DNA from 4 places in the Paenibacillus sp. FSL M7-1455 genome. Region 1 is predicted to be linked to each of the others. Evidence: predicted binding sites of a transcription regulator. Region 1 holds the regulator's gene; each other region holds the start of a gene.
The links. The regulator Rex, encoded in region 1, represses fermentation and respiration genes when NADH is low (regulators of the CRP and FNR family bind a similar motif). The targets are predictions, from matches to a motif close to TTGTGAAATATTTCACAA.
Positions count from the first base shown of each region.

Region 1 (4,037 bases):
GGAAGGGGCGGCGACTTCTGGGAAACGGTGAGCAGCGATTCGGATTCCTGCCTGGGCCGCGCCTGCCCGTGGTTCCGCAAATGTTATTATCACCGCGCGAAACATGAAGCGGGCATCGCCGACGTCGTCATTACGAACCACTCCAAGCTGTTCACGGACGTTAAAGCGGGTCATCAGCTGCTGCCGTCCTATGAGCGCCTCGTCATTGACGAAGCCCATCATTTGGAGGACGTTGCCGGCAAACATCTGGGGCTGCACATGAAATATTTCAGCGTCGTCCACACCCTTACGCGTCTGTACAAAGATTCGCGGAGCGGACAGCTTATCGCCCTCCGCCAACAACTGCAGTCGTCCGGGCAGGAGCGGGCCGGCGACTGGATCGCGGCGATCGATCGCATCAGCGAAGATTTGGTCGACGTCAAGGAAACTTGGGACAAGCTCAGCGAATCCCTTTTCGCCCTGATGCCGGAAAGGAATGACGCCGCGCCGGGAGAATCCGGGCAATATGTGCTGAGGCTCCAGCCGTCGAAATGGCCGCAGGAATGGGAAACACTGAAGGCGATGGAGAACCAGATCCATGTGAAAATGAGCGAAATCGTCCGCCGCGGCGAAAAAATGCTGGCCGAATACAAGGAAAACGAAGACGATTACAGCGCGGACAGCCTGATAACGGATCTTAGCGGCCTGTTCAAGGATCTGGCTGCCGAACGCGACGATCTGCGGGCGTTCATGAATCTGGACGATGCCACCGTCGTTTATTGGATGGAGGCAAGCAGCCATTTCCGCAGCAAATCGCTTCAGCTGTATGCGGTTCCGGTAGACGTCAGCAAACAGCTCAAGGAGTTGTTTTTCGATAAAAAGAAAAGCGTTATATTAACGTCGGCTACGTTGTCGGTCGACAAGTCCTTCCAATACATGATCGATAATCTTGGTCTGCAGGAAGACCAGGAGAGCGGCAGGCTGGTATCCGTGCAGCTTCCTTCCCCGTTCAAATACCGCGACCAGGCGTTGCTGGTCATTCCGCGGGATTTCCCGAGCGTAAAAGGAAGCGTCGGCGATCCGGTGTTCGTGGACACGCTCGTGCGGTCCCTGGCCGACGCGGCGATCGCAACCCATGGCCGAATGCTGGTGCTGTTCACCTCGTACCGGATGCTCCGGCAGGTGCACGAACCGCTGAAAAACGCCCTTGCGGGCAGCGATATCACCGTGCTCGGCCAAGGCGTGGACAGCGGCAGCCGCACCAAGCTCATTCGCCGGTTTCAAGACAGCAGCGCTTCGGTGCTGCTCGGTACGAGCAGCTTCTGGGAGGGAGTCGATATCCCCGGCGAAGCGTTGACCTGCCTGGCGATCGTAAGGCTTCCGTTCCAGCCGCCGAATCACCCGCTGAACGAAGCGAAAGCCGAACTTTTGCAGCGCCAGAAGAAAAATCCGTTCATGAAGCTTTCCGTGCCGCAGGCGGTCATCCGCTTTAAGCAGGGCTTCGGCCGCTTGGTTCGTACGGCGAATGACCGCGGAATCGTCATCGTATACGATACGCGCGTAATCGAGTCTTACTACGGGAAATATTTTCTCTATTCCTTGCCGGGGCCAAAGATGGAGCATATGAATACGGAAAAAATGGTTCCCCGTATATCTGAATGGCTTCAAGAAGGTTAATACGACCCTTTTCATAGGATCGAACGATAGAATTTAAGCTGTTAAATAGGGGGAACATGCATGAAATCGGAGAAAATTTCCGAAGCGGTCGTCCGCAGATTGCCTGTATATTTACGTTATTTGAATGATTTGCACAAGCGGGAGGTAGCGACGGTTTCCTCCCAGGAGCTTGGTCAGCGACTGGACCTGAACCCGGCACAAATCCGCAAGGATCTGGCGTATTTCGGTGATTTCGGCCGGAAAGGGATCGGATACGACGTTTCGTACCTGATTGAAAAGATCCGCCACATCCTGAACCTGGATCAGCAGATCAACGCGGTGCTGGTGGGCGCCGGCAACCTGGGACAGGCGCTTTCCAACTACAACTTTTACCTGCGCGAAAACATTAAAATCGTGGCGGTCTTCGACGAAAATCCGAAAAAAATCGGCAAAAAAATCAATACGCTGACGGTGCAGCCGATGGAAGAGATCACGGATACGATCAAAAACCGGAATATCCGGATCGGCATCATTACGGTGCCCGCCGTCGAGGCCCAGAACGTGGCCGACCAGCTTATTGGCGCCGGGATCGAGGCGATCCTGAACTTCGCGCCGACCATTCTGAAGGCGCCGGCCAACATCCGGATCCATGCGGCGGATTTCACGACGGACCTGCTGAGCCTGGCTTATTATTTGAATAACGGAAAGGACGATTCAGCCGATGGCGGAGAACAAGACAAACCAATGGATCATTAAAAACGGCAGCTTTGCCGTGCCTGACCAAGACAAGCCCGTAATCCAGGGCTGCATGGTCATCGAAGGCGACCGCATCGCTTATATAGGGGAAGAAATGCCGGAGCTTGAAAACGATGTTCCCGTATTCGACGGCACGCATCTGTTTTTTATGCCCGGCCTGATCAACACGCACGGGCATGCGGCGATGTCGCTGCTGCGGGGGTACGGGGACGACCTGGCCCTGCAAATTTGGCTGCAGGAGAAAATGTGGCCGATGGAAGCCAAGTTTACCTCTTCCGACGTCTATAGGGGAACGGCGCTGTCGGTGCTGGAAATGCTCAAGGGCGGGACGACCACCTTCCTGGACATGTATGACCATATGGACCAAGTCGCAAAGGTGACCGAAGAGTCGGGAATTCGCGCGTCCCTCATGCGGGGCGTCATCGGGTTATGCTCCGAGGACATTCAGCGTCACAAGCTGAACGAGGCGATCCAGTTCGCACGGGATTGGAACGGCAAGGCGGACGGCCGGATCACGACGATGATTTCGCCGCACGCGCCGTATACATGTCCTCCGGATTTCATCGAGAAATTCGTGCAGGCCGCGTTTGACCTGGATTTGCCGATGCATACCCATATGTCCGAAACGATTGCCGAGGTCGAGCAAAACGTTCGGGATTACGGCTTGCGGCCGGTCGCCCATTTGGAGAAGCTCGGCGTATTTTCAAGACCGTCCCTGGTCGCCCATGCCGTTCACTTAACCGATGAAGAAATCGGCATATTGGCGCGCAACAACGTGGCCGTGTCCCACAATCCGGGCAGCAACCTGAAGCTGGCGAGCGGCGTGGCCCGCGTGACGGATCTGCTCAAAGCGGGCGTAACGGTCTCGCTCGGCACCGACGGCGCGGCCAGCAACAACAATTTGGACATGTTCGAGGAAATGCGTCTTGCGGCGCTCATCCATAAAGGGGTGTCCGGCGACCCGACGGCGGTTCCGGCTTACGAAGCCTTGAAAATGGGAACGGTATACGGAGCGCAATCCCTTTTCCTGCAGGACGTCGGTACCCTTGCGCCGGGCATGAAAGCCGATTTTATCGCACTGAATACCGACCAAGCCCATTTCCTCCCGCATACCGATCTGATTTCCCATGCAATCTACTCGGCTAGCGGCAAAGACGTCGAACACGTGTGGGTGGACGGCAAGCAGATCGTGAAGCATGGCGCGTGCCTGACGATGGACGAAGAGCGCATCCGCCGGGAAGCCCAAGCCGCGTTCGAAGGTCTCTTGTCCCGGTAAGAACGGCCAAAGATAGGGGAACTTATGCTAAAGAACAAAAAGAAATGGATTTTTCTCGGCATCGTCGCGTTTCTGCTGATCGTGTTCGGGCTTTACCGTTATTACATATACGTAACGCAGGATATCCGCGCGCAAGAGACGGCGGCCATTCTGAAGGCCAAACAGGAGACAAGCCTCGTGAAGGTGACCGAAGCCCAAAAATCGGTATGGGATACGATCTGCTGGGCGATCGAAGGGTTGGACAAAGACAACCGTCCGATCATGGTGTGGGTGACGATGGACGAAAACGGCAAAGTGAAACCGGGCGAGGGCGCGGTGCACGAAGAGTTGCTCTCCAACGGCATGTCGGAAAATCAGATCAAGGAAAAAG
Region 1 is NZ_JBBORO010000001.1:3,746,952-3,750,988, reverse strand. Features, by position in the region: gene dinG (ATP-dependent DNA helicase DinG) at 1-1,656, shown strand, start outside; gene NYE48_RS17170 (redox-sensing transcriptional repressor Rex) at 1,717-2,391, shown strand; gene NYE48_RS17165 (amidohydrolase) at 2,357-3,667, shown strand; gene NYE48_RS17160 (cell wall elongation regulator TseB-like domain-containing protein) at 3,692-4,037, shown strand, end outside.

Region 2 (4,037 bases), 170 kb from region 1:
GGAGGAGGGCATCCGGCGTGCGGCGGAGGTCGTCGCGTTCGGCGGCATGGGACACTCGTCGGTCATTCACTCGCATAACGAGGAAGTGATATCGGCGTTCGCGGACCGGCTGCAGACCGGACGGATCATCGTCAATTCGCCGTCGACCCACGGGGCGATTGGGGACATTTACAACACGAACCTGCCTTCGCTGACGCTCGGCTGCGGGTCGTACGGCCGGAATTCGACGTCTTCGAACGTCACCGCGGTCAATCTCATCAACATTAAAAGGGTGGCGCGCCGTACCGTGAATATGCAATGGTTCAAAGTACCGGATAAAATTTATTTTGAAAAAGGGGCAACGCAATATTTGGCCAAGATGCCGGACATCAGCCGGATCGCGATCGTGACCGACGAGATGATGGTGAAGCTGGGATATGTCGAAAGGGTCGAATATTTCCTGCGCCAGCGCCAAAATCCGGTCGTTATCGAAGTGTTTTCGGAAGTGGAGCCCGATCCGTCGACGACGACGGTGGACAGGGGCACCGAGATGATGAGACGGTTCCAGCCGGACTGCATCATCGCGCTCGGCGGGGGCTCGCCGATGGACGCGGCCAAAGCGATGTGGCTGTTCTACGAATATCCGGACACCGATTTTTCGAACCTGAAGCAGAAGTTCATGGACATCCGCAAACGGATCTACAAATATCCGCGCCTCGGGCAAAAGGCCAAATTCGTCGCCATTCCGACGACCTCGGGCACGGGATCGGAAGTCACCTCGTTTGCCGTCATCACGGACAAAAACCAAGGAAACACGAAATACCCGCTTGCGGACTACGAGTTGACGCCGGACGTCGCGATCGTCGATCCGGAGTTCGTGTACACGCTGCCGAAAACGGCGGTGGCCGATACGGGCATGGACGTGCTCACGCATGCGATCGAAGCGTATGTCTCGGTGATGGCTAGCGATTATACGGACGGCCTGGCGATCAAAGCGATCCAGCTCGTCTTCCAGTACCTTGAAAAGTCCGCGCTGACCGGCGACAAGATCGCCCGGGAGAAAATGCACAATGCCTCGACGCTGGCCGGCATGGCTTTCGCCAACGCGTTCCTGGGCATCAACCACAGCCTGGCGCATAAATGGGGCGGGGAATACCATACGGCCCACGGCCGGACCAATGCGATCCTGATGCCGCACGTCATCCGCTACAACGCGAAAAAACCGAGCAAGTTCGCGTCGTTCCCGAAATATTCGCATTTCGTCGCCGACGAGCGGTACGCGGAAATCGCTCGCATTTTGGGATTGCCTGCCCGCACGACGGAGGAAGGCGTAAACAGCCTGATTCAGGCCATACGGAAGTTGAACAAGGCGCTTGGCATTGAGGAATCGTTCCAGGAGCTCGGATTTGACGCCAAAGCGTTCGAAGCAAAGGTCGATTATTTGGCGGACCGCGCCTTCGAGGACCAATGCACGACGGCGAATCCGAAGCTGCCGCTCGTATCGGAGCTGGCGGACATTTACCGGAACGCGTTTTACGGGCGGTTCGAAGAATAAGCGAAGCGGGAGCCGGCGGCGGATCGGGGAAGCGTGACGTATTTGCTTGACGACCGCGCCGCCCGCCTATCCCCGAACAGGCTGCCGCCCAATGCGGACCGCATCCTTTGCAGGCGCGTGAAATCGACCTTCCCCTTAGGAAGACCGCCTGCAAAGTGATGTTTATCACAGCCGTTTTGCCGGAAGTTTTTTACACTGGACTTGTAAACGGGGATTTTGTCAAACATCCGAAAAAACGACTTTCGGTCCGCGATTTGATTTATGGAAGCGAAATCGTTTCGTTCCATAAAATGTACCCGGAAGCGGCTGCCATCGGATGCTGCAAAATCCTGAAGCAAGACCGCCGCATCGAGGAGAGCAAGCAGCATAAAAGCAGGATCAGATGGAGCAAGACAATAGCAAGATCAAATTTTCAACTAAGTGAAATAAATCACAAAAAATATCCATCGATGCGGCATTTACATCCTCAAAAACGGAGGGATTCCAATGTCTGTGCTGGAACAAGACGTACAAACCATGCCAACGGGCTGGCGGGGATTCAAAAAAGGGAACTGGACGCGCAAAGTCAACGTCAACGACTTTATCGAGCGGAATATCCGCCCGTACCTGGGGGACGAGGGATTTTTGCAGGGGCCGACGGACGATACGACCGAGCTGTGGAAGATCGTCTCCGATCTGACGAAAAAGGAAAGGGAAAACGGCGGCGTTCTGGACGTCGACGTCCATACGCCTTCCACGATCCTGTCCCACGGGCCGGGATATTTGGACAAAGACAAGGAGCAAATCGTCGGCGTCCAGACCGACGCTCCGTTCAAGCGGTCCATTCAGCCGTTCGGCGGCATCCGCATGATGGTGGATGCATGCAAAGCGTACGGGTTTGAACTTCCGCAAGAGCTGATCGACCTATTCACGAACATCCGCAAAACCCATAACCAGGGCGTCTTTGACGCATACACGACCGAGATGCGGGCTGCGCGCAAAGCGGGCATCATCACGGGCTTGCCCGATGCTTACGGCCGCGGCCGGATTATCGGCGACTACCGCCGCGTTGCCTTGTACGGCGTCGATTTCCTCGTTGCGCAGAAAAAACAGGAGCTGCTCGAGCTTGAGGTGGACGCCATGGAAGAAGACGTCATTCGCCTGCGGGAGGAATTGTCCGAACAAATTCGCGCCCTCGGCGAGCTGAAGCGGATGGCCGAAATGCACGGATACGACATTTCCAAACCGGCGCAAAACGCCAAAGAAGCTTTCCAGTGGCTGTATTTCGGTTATTTGGCTGCCATCAAGGAGCAAAACGGCGCCGCGATGTCGCTTGGCCGCGTATCTTCGTTCCTCGATATTTACATCGAACGGGATCTGGAGGAAGGCACGCTGACCGAAACGCAGGCGCAGGAGCTCGTCGACCATTTCGTCATGAAGCTTCGCATCGTGAAATTCCTCCGGACGCCGGACTACAACGAGCTGTTCAGCGGCGACCCGACCTGGGTGACGGAATCGATCGGCGGGATGTCGGTCAACGGCCAAACCCGGGTGACGAAAAACAGCTTCCGTTTCCTGCATACGCTGTACAATTTGGGACCCGCGCCCGAACCGAACCTGACGGTATTATGGTCGGAGAAGCTGCCGGAAGCCTTCAAAAAATATTGCGCGAAGGTATCGATCGAGACCAGCTCCATCCAATATGAAAACGACGATCTGATGCGCCCGATCTACGGCGACGACTACGGAATCGCCTGCTGCGTATCCGCGATGCGGATCGGCAAGCAAATGCAGTTTTTCGGGGCGCGGGCCAACCTGGCGAAATGTTTGCTGTACGCCATCAACGGCGGCGTCGACGAAAAGTCCGGCGCGCAGGTCGGACCGGAATATCCGGCGATCACCTCCGAGGTCCTCTCGTACGACGAAGTGGTCAAACGGCTGAAGCCGATGATGGAATGGCTGGCAAAACTGTACATGAACTCGCTGAACGTCATCCATTACATGCATGACAAATATTGCTACGAACGCATCGAGATGGCGCTGCACGACCGGGACATCCTCCGTACGATGGCCTGCGGCATCGCAGGGTTGTCCGTGGCGGCCGATTCGCTGAGCGCGATCAAACACGCCAAGGTCCGGCCGGTCCGCAACGAACAGGGCATCGCCGTCGATTTCGAAATCGAAGGGGAATACCCATGCTACGGCAACAACGACGACCGGGTGGACCAAATCGCCGTCTGGCTGGTGGAAACGTTCATGAGCATGATCCGCAAACATAAAGCGTACCGGAACGCGCTGCCGACCCAATCGATTCTCACCATCACGTCGAACGTCGTATACGGCAAAAAAACCGGAACGACGCCGGACGGCCGCAAAGCGGGCGAGCCGTTTGCGCCTGGCGCCAATCCGATGCACGGACGGGACAAAAAAGGGGCGCTCGCTTCCCTCAGCTCGGTAGCCAAACTGCCTTACGAGGAAAGCCTGGACGGCATCTCCAACACGTTTTCCATCGTGCCGAAAGCGC
Region 2 is NZ_JBBORO010000001.1:3,921,109-3,925,145, reverse strand. Features, by position in the region: gene adhE (bifunctional acetaldehyde-CoA/alcohol dehydrogenase) at 1-1,534, shown strand, start outside; gene pflB (formate C-acetyltransferase) at 2,021-4,037, shown strand, end outside.
Region 2: pflB (formate C-acetyltransferase) is a predicted target of Rex. The motif match lies at 1,953-1,970, and genes of this name have one in related genera.

Region 3 (4,037 bases), 950 kb from region 1:
GGGCTGAATTCAAGGCTTGCGAGCGGGAAGTACGCGGACCAGCCGGCATCCGGCGATCCCCCGATCACAAACGAAATGTTAAACAGCATCGCTCCCATAAAGAACATCCAGAAGCTGACGGCGTTAAGTCTAGGGAAAGCGACGTCGCGGGCCCCGATTTGCAGCGGAACGACCACGTTCATCATCCCGATGACAAACGGCATCGCCATGAACAAAATCATGATAACCCCGTGCGTCGTAAATATCTCATTGTAGTGCTGGGCGTCCAAAAATTTGGAGTCCGGCGTCGCGAGCTGCGCCCGCATCAACAGGGCGTCGACGCCGCCGCGGAACAGCATGATCAACGCCGACAAAATATACATAATGCCGATTTTTTTGTGGTCCACGGTGGTGAGCCACTCACGCCACAGATAGCCCCATTTTTTGAAATAGGTCAATCCGATCACGATGGCGAGCGATACGAGCACGATGCTGACATCGGCCGCGTAGATCATCGGCTCGCCGGTAACAAAAAATTCGTCCCATTTCATGCAGTTTGTTCTCCTTTCTCCATGATGTTAGTGACCGTGTTCCATGGAAGAATGATCGTTCATGTCTTTCATGTCACCCATGTCCTGCATATGATCCGCTGAATCCTTGCCGGATTCCTTGCTGTCTGTCGAATTGTCCCCGCCATGGCCGTGTTCGGACATATCCATAGGCGGAGCCGAGAATTTCAGGTGCGTGGAGCTGTAAGACTTGCGTCCGACGAAGTCCGTATGCAATACGGAGTTGAATTCCTGCTCGGTCAGCTTCGGAGCGGTTTGCTGCACCTCTTTGACCCATTTCGTGTAATCGGCAGGAGATTGGGCAAGCACCTCGAATTCCATTTGGGCGAAACCTTTACCGGAGAAGTTCGAGTTTTTACCCATGTACGAACCTTCATGTTCGGCGACGAGATTCAGCTTGGTGATCATGTCGCTCATCGCGTATTTCTGTCCGCCGAGCTGCGGAACCCAGAAGCTTGAAATCGGACCGTACGAGTAGAGACGGAACTCGACCGGACGGTGCGTAGGGATGTTGACGTAGTTTACCGTTTCGATGCCTTCCTCCGGATAGCTGAAATGCCATTTCCAGTTGGAAGAGGAGGCGTAGATGACAAGCGGCTTTTGATCCTCATAGCCGGCCGGCACCTTTTCTACGGCATAAGTCGTACGTACGGTAACGACGGACAAAATGGCTACGATGATAATCGGAATGGCAGTCCAAATAAATTCGAGCCATTTGCTTCCTTCCATATGAGGCGGTTCATAATCGTCCGGCGTTTTGCTGGCCCGGTATTTGGTCAACATGAAAATGTACAGGATGTACACGACGATTAACACGAGCGCCATCATCAGAATGGAGAAGATAATTGTATTGGATTGTGTTTTCGCTACCGGCCCTTTCGGATCCAGGACCATCAGTTTCGTATCGCATCCGCTGAGCAGCATGACGACGGAAATAAAAATGAGTGAAAACAACCATCTTTTTTTCTTCACGGGAAACTCCTTTCTAGCATGCCTTAATCGCTGAGTGTTTGGATAATTCGCGAATCCTTATAGCCATAGCATAGTAACTTGTGAAAAAGAAAACAAATACAGTAGAATACATAACTGTAAATAAAATACAATTATTCTGTGATAATCTTCACATTCTTCGCAAAAAAAGGCCAAAAAATCCGATTAAGCTTTGAAAAAGGCTAAATTCGGCGATTTTCATTTTTGTTCAAAATTGAACGGGCGGGGAACGGTTGTGCCAGTTCTGTCACAATTGAAAGGGTTTTAAGCCCGGGGTAAGTCTTTTTTACCCGTGTCCGGCGGTCGCTGAAACCTGCTTGTACCGCGGCATAATGTGCTAAAATAGACATAAATTCGTTTGCCGTAACAAACATCACAATAAGGATTTTGCAATCCTGACCATAGGAGAGGAAGCGCAATGGGAGAGAAACGGACGAACGCAAAAGGGATATTTTTTGACGTGGATGATACGCTTTACGATCATTTGCAGCCGCTAAGGGAGGCGCTTCGGCATGTGCTCGGCACCGGAGAGGACTTTCCGTATGAGGCGGTATATCACCGATTCAGATATTACAGCGACAAGCTTTCCGCCAGCCATGGCGCGGTCAATGCCGCCGGAGCGGAACGGGATTTGCAGGAGATGAGGATCCAAAGGGCCAAGCTGGCTTTGGCGGAATTCGGGATCGCGGTGACGGATGGGGAGGCGGCCCGGATCCAGGAACAATACCTGGAGCGCCAGTTCCGGATCAGCCCGTTTCCGGGGGCAACGGAGCTGATCGGCGATTTGCAGGCGGCCGGTCATGTCGTCGGGCTGATCACGAACGGACCGGCGGAGCACCAGATGGCCAAAATCAAGGCGCTGGCGCTGGATGCCGCCATCCCTTCCGGCCATATTTTCGTATCGGGGGCGGTCGGTTACGACAAACCGGACCCGCGCCTGTTTGCCCGCGTCAATGAACAAACGGGGACGGATCCTTCGCGCTGCTTCTACATCGGCGATTCGTGGCGAAATGACGTGATCGGGGCGCTGGATGCGGGCTGGACCGCGATCTGGTTCAACCACAGGCAGGTTGAGCCCGAAACGGAACATCAGCCGCAGTATACGGCAGGCAGTTACCGGGAGCTTGCCGACCTGCTGCTGGCTTAAAGGATTCAGGGATGAACGAACGAAAACAAAGCAGCCGCATTCCCGCTACGGGGTCGCGACTGCTTTGTTTGCATTTACATCCTATAAACGATTTCTCGTATAAGTTCAGGCAGGTACCGACGCGTCGGCATTAACGTTCCACGGCCGCATCATCAGGCGGCGATTGCGGCGGAACCTGTTTGCGTTTGTACATGAGCCTGGAGACGATGATGCCGATCGCGCCGAGTCCGATGAACAAAATCGCTCTGACCGCAACGGATACGTCCGGCAGGTCGGCGACGATGACTTTGACCAGCGTGAGGAACAGCAAGCCGATGCCCGCAAGCCGGACCATCCGGCGCTGAAGCATGACGCCGCATACGATGACGGCGATGGCGTACACCGCCCACACCGCGGACAACACCAAATGCCGCAGGTCTTTCGTCAGCCCGCCGGTCAGCACGTTGGTCGCCTCGGTAATAAAAATGATCGCAAGCCCGGCATCGATCCACATGAGAATATCCGGCCAGCGGTTGGACAACATCCGTTGCGGCATACGCCGCAGCGCGTACGACAGAACCGCAAGGGAGGCCAGCAGCACGAGCCAGGAAAGGGTTTCGGCGGAAAAGATGCGATGGATGGCCAAAAACAGCGTGCCCGCCGCGCCGTACAGCAATACGATGGCTGCCGTGATTTGCTGCATATAACTTTTCAGCACCATGCCTAGGACGATGCCCGCGGTTCCAATGACGATCGCGGAAGCCGGCGCATAATGCTGGTTCGAAATATCGAATGCCCACAGGAACCAGGCGACGGTTGCGATGGAGACGAACACGGGGGAACGCTGTTCCTTCATGTATTTGCCCCATGCGGCCAGGGTGTAAACCAGCGCCCACACGAGCAGCATCAACGGCCGCCAATGGACGGAACCTTCCCACAGCGGGTACAAGGCATACATCCATAATGCCATGACGCCGAATCCGGGGAATAACGACAACGTTTCGTCAAGCTTGCGGCGTCCGGGCCCGAAGAAGGCGTAGGCGAGCAATGCCGCATGCTGAATGAATACCGCTCCGATGAAAACGTGGCGGCTTTCATCGAAGTCGCCTGCCGCGTAAGCGATCAGAAGCGGCAGATGAAGCACCCCGGCCGCGACGAAATAGGCGGCTCGGAAATCGAATTTCAAGGCGACGGCGATCATCGCCAGCGAAAACGCGGTCTCGTATCCCGCCAGCACCCAAGCATTCGGCTCGGCGGAATGCACGAGGAAAGGAACGAGATACCCGGCCATCGTCGCGATGATGATCAGCGTTTGCGAGCGGCGTCTGAGCGCCGTAAACACGCATAGCGCAATCGAAATGACGTAAAGCGCA
Region 3 is NZ_JBBORO010000001.1:4,695,410-4,699,446, reverse strand. Features, by position in the region: gene qoxB (cytochrome aa3 quinol oxidase subunit I) at 1-530, opposite strand, end outside; gene qoxA (cytochrome aa3 quinol oxidase subunit II) at 558-1,520, opposite strand; gene NYE48_RS21660 (HAD family hydrolase) at 1,957-2,685, shown strand; gene NYE48_RS21655 (DUF2339 domain-containing protein) at 2,816-4,037, opposite strand, start outside.
Region 3: qoxA (cytochrome aa3 quinol oxidase subunit II) is a predicted target of Rex. The motif match lies at 1,657-1,674, and genes of this name have one in related genera.

Region 4 (4,037 bases), 3.7 Mb from region 1:
ATGTGAAGGATATCACGGTTCAATTTGACGGTTACGCCTATCTCGTAACCGGTAAATATAATCAAAAACCGGAAGGGGCTAAATCCGACAGCTTCTCAACCTACATTCCGGCTACGGATGCCGCGATCCAAGAGCTGGTGGACGCCAGCGACAAGACCGGCATGAGCTATACCCAGAAGAAAATGGAAGGCGAAAGCATTTGGCTGACGCTGCTCTCCTCCATGATTCCTTTGGTTATCATGTTCATTCTTTTCTTCTTCCTGTTCAATCAGGCACAGGGCGGCGGCGGCAAAGTGATGAACTTCGGCAAAAGCCGTGCGCGCTTATATAATGAAGAGAAGAAGAGGGTCACATTCGAAGATGTGGCCGGGGCCGATGAAGAGAAACAGGAACTTGTCGAAGTCGTGGAATTCCTTAAGGATCCGCGGAAATTTGCCGCAGTCGGCGCCCGCATTCCGAAAGGGGTGCTGCTCGTAGGCCCTCCGGGTACGGGTAAAACGCTCCTCGCCCGCGCGGTAGCCGGGGAAGCCGGCGTTCCGTTCTTCAGCATTTCCGGTTCCGACTTCGTGGAAATGTTCGTAGGTGTCGGTGCATCCCGCGTTCGCGATTTGTTCGAGAACGCCAAGAAAAATGCGCCATGTATTATATTTATCGACGAAATCGATGCGGTTGGCCGTCAGCGCGGCGCCGGTCTTGGCGGCGGCCATGACGAGCGCGAACAAACGCTGAACCAATTGCTCGTAGAGATGGACGGTTTCGGCGGCAACGAAGGCATCATCATCGTTGCGGCGACCAACCGTGCGGATATTCTCGACCCGGCGCTCTTGCGTCCGGGACGTTTTGACCGTCAAATCACGGTCGACCGTCCGGACGTGAAGGGCCGCGAAGCGGTGCTGAAAGTCCATGCACGCAATAAGCCGCTCACAAAAGACGTTAAGCTTGACGTGGTAGCGAAACGCACGACCGGCTTTACCGGCGCCGAGCTGGAAAACCTGATGAACGAGGCTGCCCTGCTTGCGGCACGCCGCAACCGGAAGGATATTTCCATGCGCGAGGTCGACGAAGCGATCGACCGCGTCATTGTCGGTACGGAAAAACGCAGCCGCGTGATCAGCGAACGCGAGAAGCGGATCGTCGCTTATCACGAAGCGGGCCATACCATTGTCGGCTACTTCCTGGAAAACGCCGATATGGTGCATAAAGTAACGATCATTCCTCGCGGCCGTGCCGGCGGATACGTCATCATGATGCCGAAGGAAGACCGCATGCTCGTCACGAAGCAGGAATTGCTGGATAAAGTGACAGGCCTTCTCGGCGGCCGCGTATCCGAGGAACTCTTTATCGGGGAAATCGGAACGGGCGCTTACAGCGACTTCCAGCAGGCGACAAACATCGTCCGCAGCATGATCATGGAATACGGCATGAGCGAGAAGCTTGGACCGCTGCAATTCGGTTCGTCCCAAGGCCAAGTATTCCTTGGCCGCGATCTTGGACACGAGCAAAATTACAGTGATTCCATCGCTTATGAAATCGATCAGGAAATGCAGCGCATGACCAACGAATGTTATCAGCGTTGTAAAGATTTGTTGACCAAACACGCCAAAGAGGTTCATCTCATCGCGAATACGCTGCTTGAGAAAGAAACCCTTGAGCTGGAGCAAATCAAAGAGCTGATCGAACAAGGATACCTGTCGGAAGACGGACCGCGCGACGGCGAAAACGGAGGCTCCTCCGAAAGCGGCGCGCCCGTAATCGACGAGATCGGCGACGTTCGCGTCCGCATTCAAGGCAAAGAGGACAATGCCGACTTGCCGACGAATGAGATTCCGAACGATGCTCCGAAGAGCTCTTCGGACATTCCGAACGATCCGACGAACCCGCCGGCAGACGATCCGAATAACGGAGGCACGCCTCCAGGTACGAAAGCGTAAACCCAGCAGGACATACAAAACCCGGAAGACGACGGCAATCGTCTTCCGGGTTTTTTTGTTTTTGGCAGCTTTACCCCAATGAATACGGAACCGTCGATCACAGCGCATGTTCTGAGCATGAGGTTGTTTTAATTTTGCATGAAGGAGTCTGAGCCAAGCATCATGAAAAATTTTTATTTTTATCATCAAGCCTTTTTGTTGTGAAAGGATGCACGAAACATGCGCCCTATAAGGATTTTTTGGCACGATGGACCTGTTTATGCCGAACTTCCCGCCCAATTGACAGCCCGTGAAACCTTGTGTACATTAGTTGGTAACTGAAAAACCTCGAGGCTTAGACACCTAACTTTGAGAGAATTTTCACAATATTATGGATCATGCGATGACTTTATTAAAGGAGTGGGTTTCTGGTGGAAGCTCTGGCGCTGCAGCATAAAGAGGAGCAAAAACGGGAATTGACCGAGAAGCTGATGCAGCTCAAAAAAGAAAGAAACGCAATTATTTTGGCTCACTATTATCAACGGGACGAAATTCAGGAAGTTGCCGATTTCCGCGGCGATTCCTTTTTGCTTGCCCAGAAAGCCGCGCAAACGGATGCGGAGACGATCGTTTTTTGCGGCGTGCATTTCATGGGGGAAAGCGCCAAAATTTTGGCTCCGAACAAGACGGTTTTGATTCCGGACGAACGCGCAGGCTGCCCGATGGCCGACATGGTGAACGTGGATGGGCTCCGCAAGCTGAAAGCCCAACACCCGAACGCCAAAGTCGTTACATATATCAACTCCTCCGCCGACGTGAAAGCGGAAACGGACATTTGCTGCACGTCCTCCAATGCGGTGAAGGTGATCCAATCGCTGGATTGCGACGAGATCATCTGGGTGCCGGACAAAAACCTCGGCCATTACGTACAGCAGCATACCGACAAAAAAATGATCATTTGGGAAGGTTACTGCAATACGCATGACATGCTGACCGTAAAAGACGTTGTGGAAATGAAAGCCAAACATCCGAACGCCCAGTTCGTCGTGCATCCGGAATGCCGTCCTGAAGTGGTTGCGATGGGAGATTTCGTAGGCAGCACGACGGCGATCATCGATTACTGCAAAAAGTCGGATTGCCAGGAGTTTATCGTCGGAACCGAAGACGGCACGGGCTACCAGCTTCGCATGGACAGTCCGCACAAGACCTTCCATTTTGCGACCAAATATTTGGTATGTCCGAACATGAAGGTAAACAATCTTAAAAAATTGGTGAAGTGCCTGGAAACGATGAAGCCGCAAATTTACGTACCGCCGGCCGTCGCAGACAAGGCCCGGATTTCTTTAGAGCGCATGTTACAAGTACAGTAGCATGCGCTACTCTTTCTCTTAAGACAGGTGAATAATGCAATGATTCCTCAGTATTTGGTTGATTTTGACCTGCAGTCCTTGCCTAGCGTGGAAACCGACGTCATCGTGGTCGGCTCCGGCATTGCGGGCTTGTATACGGCCATTGAGGCGGGGAAAGACCTGAACGTGCTTATGATTACGAAAAACGCCCTTCTGGAGAGCAATACCCGCTATGCGCAAGGCGGCATCGCCGCCGTGACTTCGGAAGACGACTCTCCTGCATACCATCGTGAGGATACGCTGATGGCAGGCGCGGGGTTATGCTCGTCGGCCGCGGTCGATATTCTCGTGAATGAGGGGCCTGAAGGCGTCAAAGAGCTGATCCGGCTGGGTACGGCCTTCGACGAAATCGACGGGGAGCTTGCGTTGACGCAGGAGGGCGCCCACAGCCGCCGCCGGATTTTGCATGCCAACGGCGACGCGACGGGTTTTGAGATCGTTAGGGCGCTGGCGGCGCAGGTACGGGGCCATGAACGCGTTAAAGTGTGGGAGCATCATTTTGTGATCGACGTCATAACGACCGGAAACGAATGCGTTGGGGCGCTCGTACAGCGTCCCGACGGCCAGAGAGTGTATGTCAAGGCGACGGCTACCATTCTGTGCACGGGTGGGGCCGGACAGCTTTATCGCTATACGACGAATCCGGAGGTGGCTACCGCGGACGGAATTGCCATCGCTTACCGGGCGGGCGCGCAAATCCGCGACATGGAATTCCTCC
Region 4 is NZ_JBBORO010000001.1:60,657-64,693, forward strand. Features, by position in the region: gene ftsH (ATP-dependent zinc metalloprotease FtsH) at 1-1,931, shown strand, start outside; gene nadA (quinolinate synthase NadA) at 2,342-3,280, shown strand; gene nadB (L-aspartate oxidase) at 3,320-4,037, shown strand, end outside.
Region 4: nadA (quinolinate synthase NadA) is a predicted target of Rex. The motif match lies at 2,280-2,297, and genes of this name have one in related genera.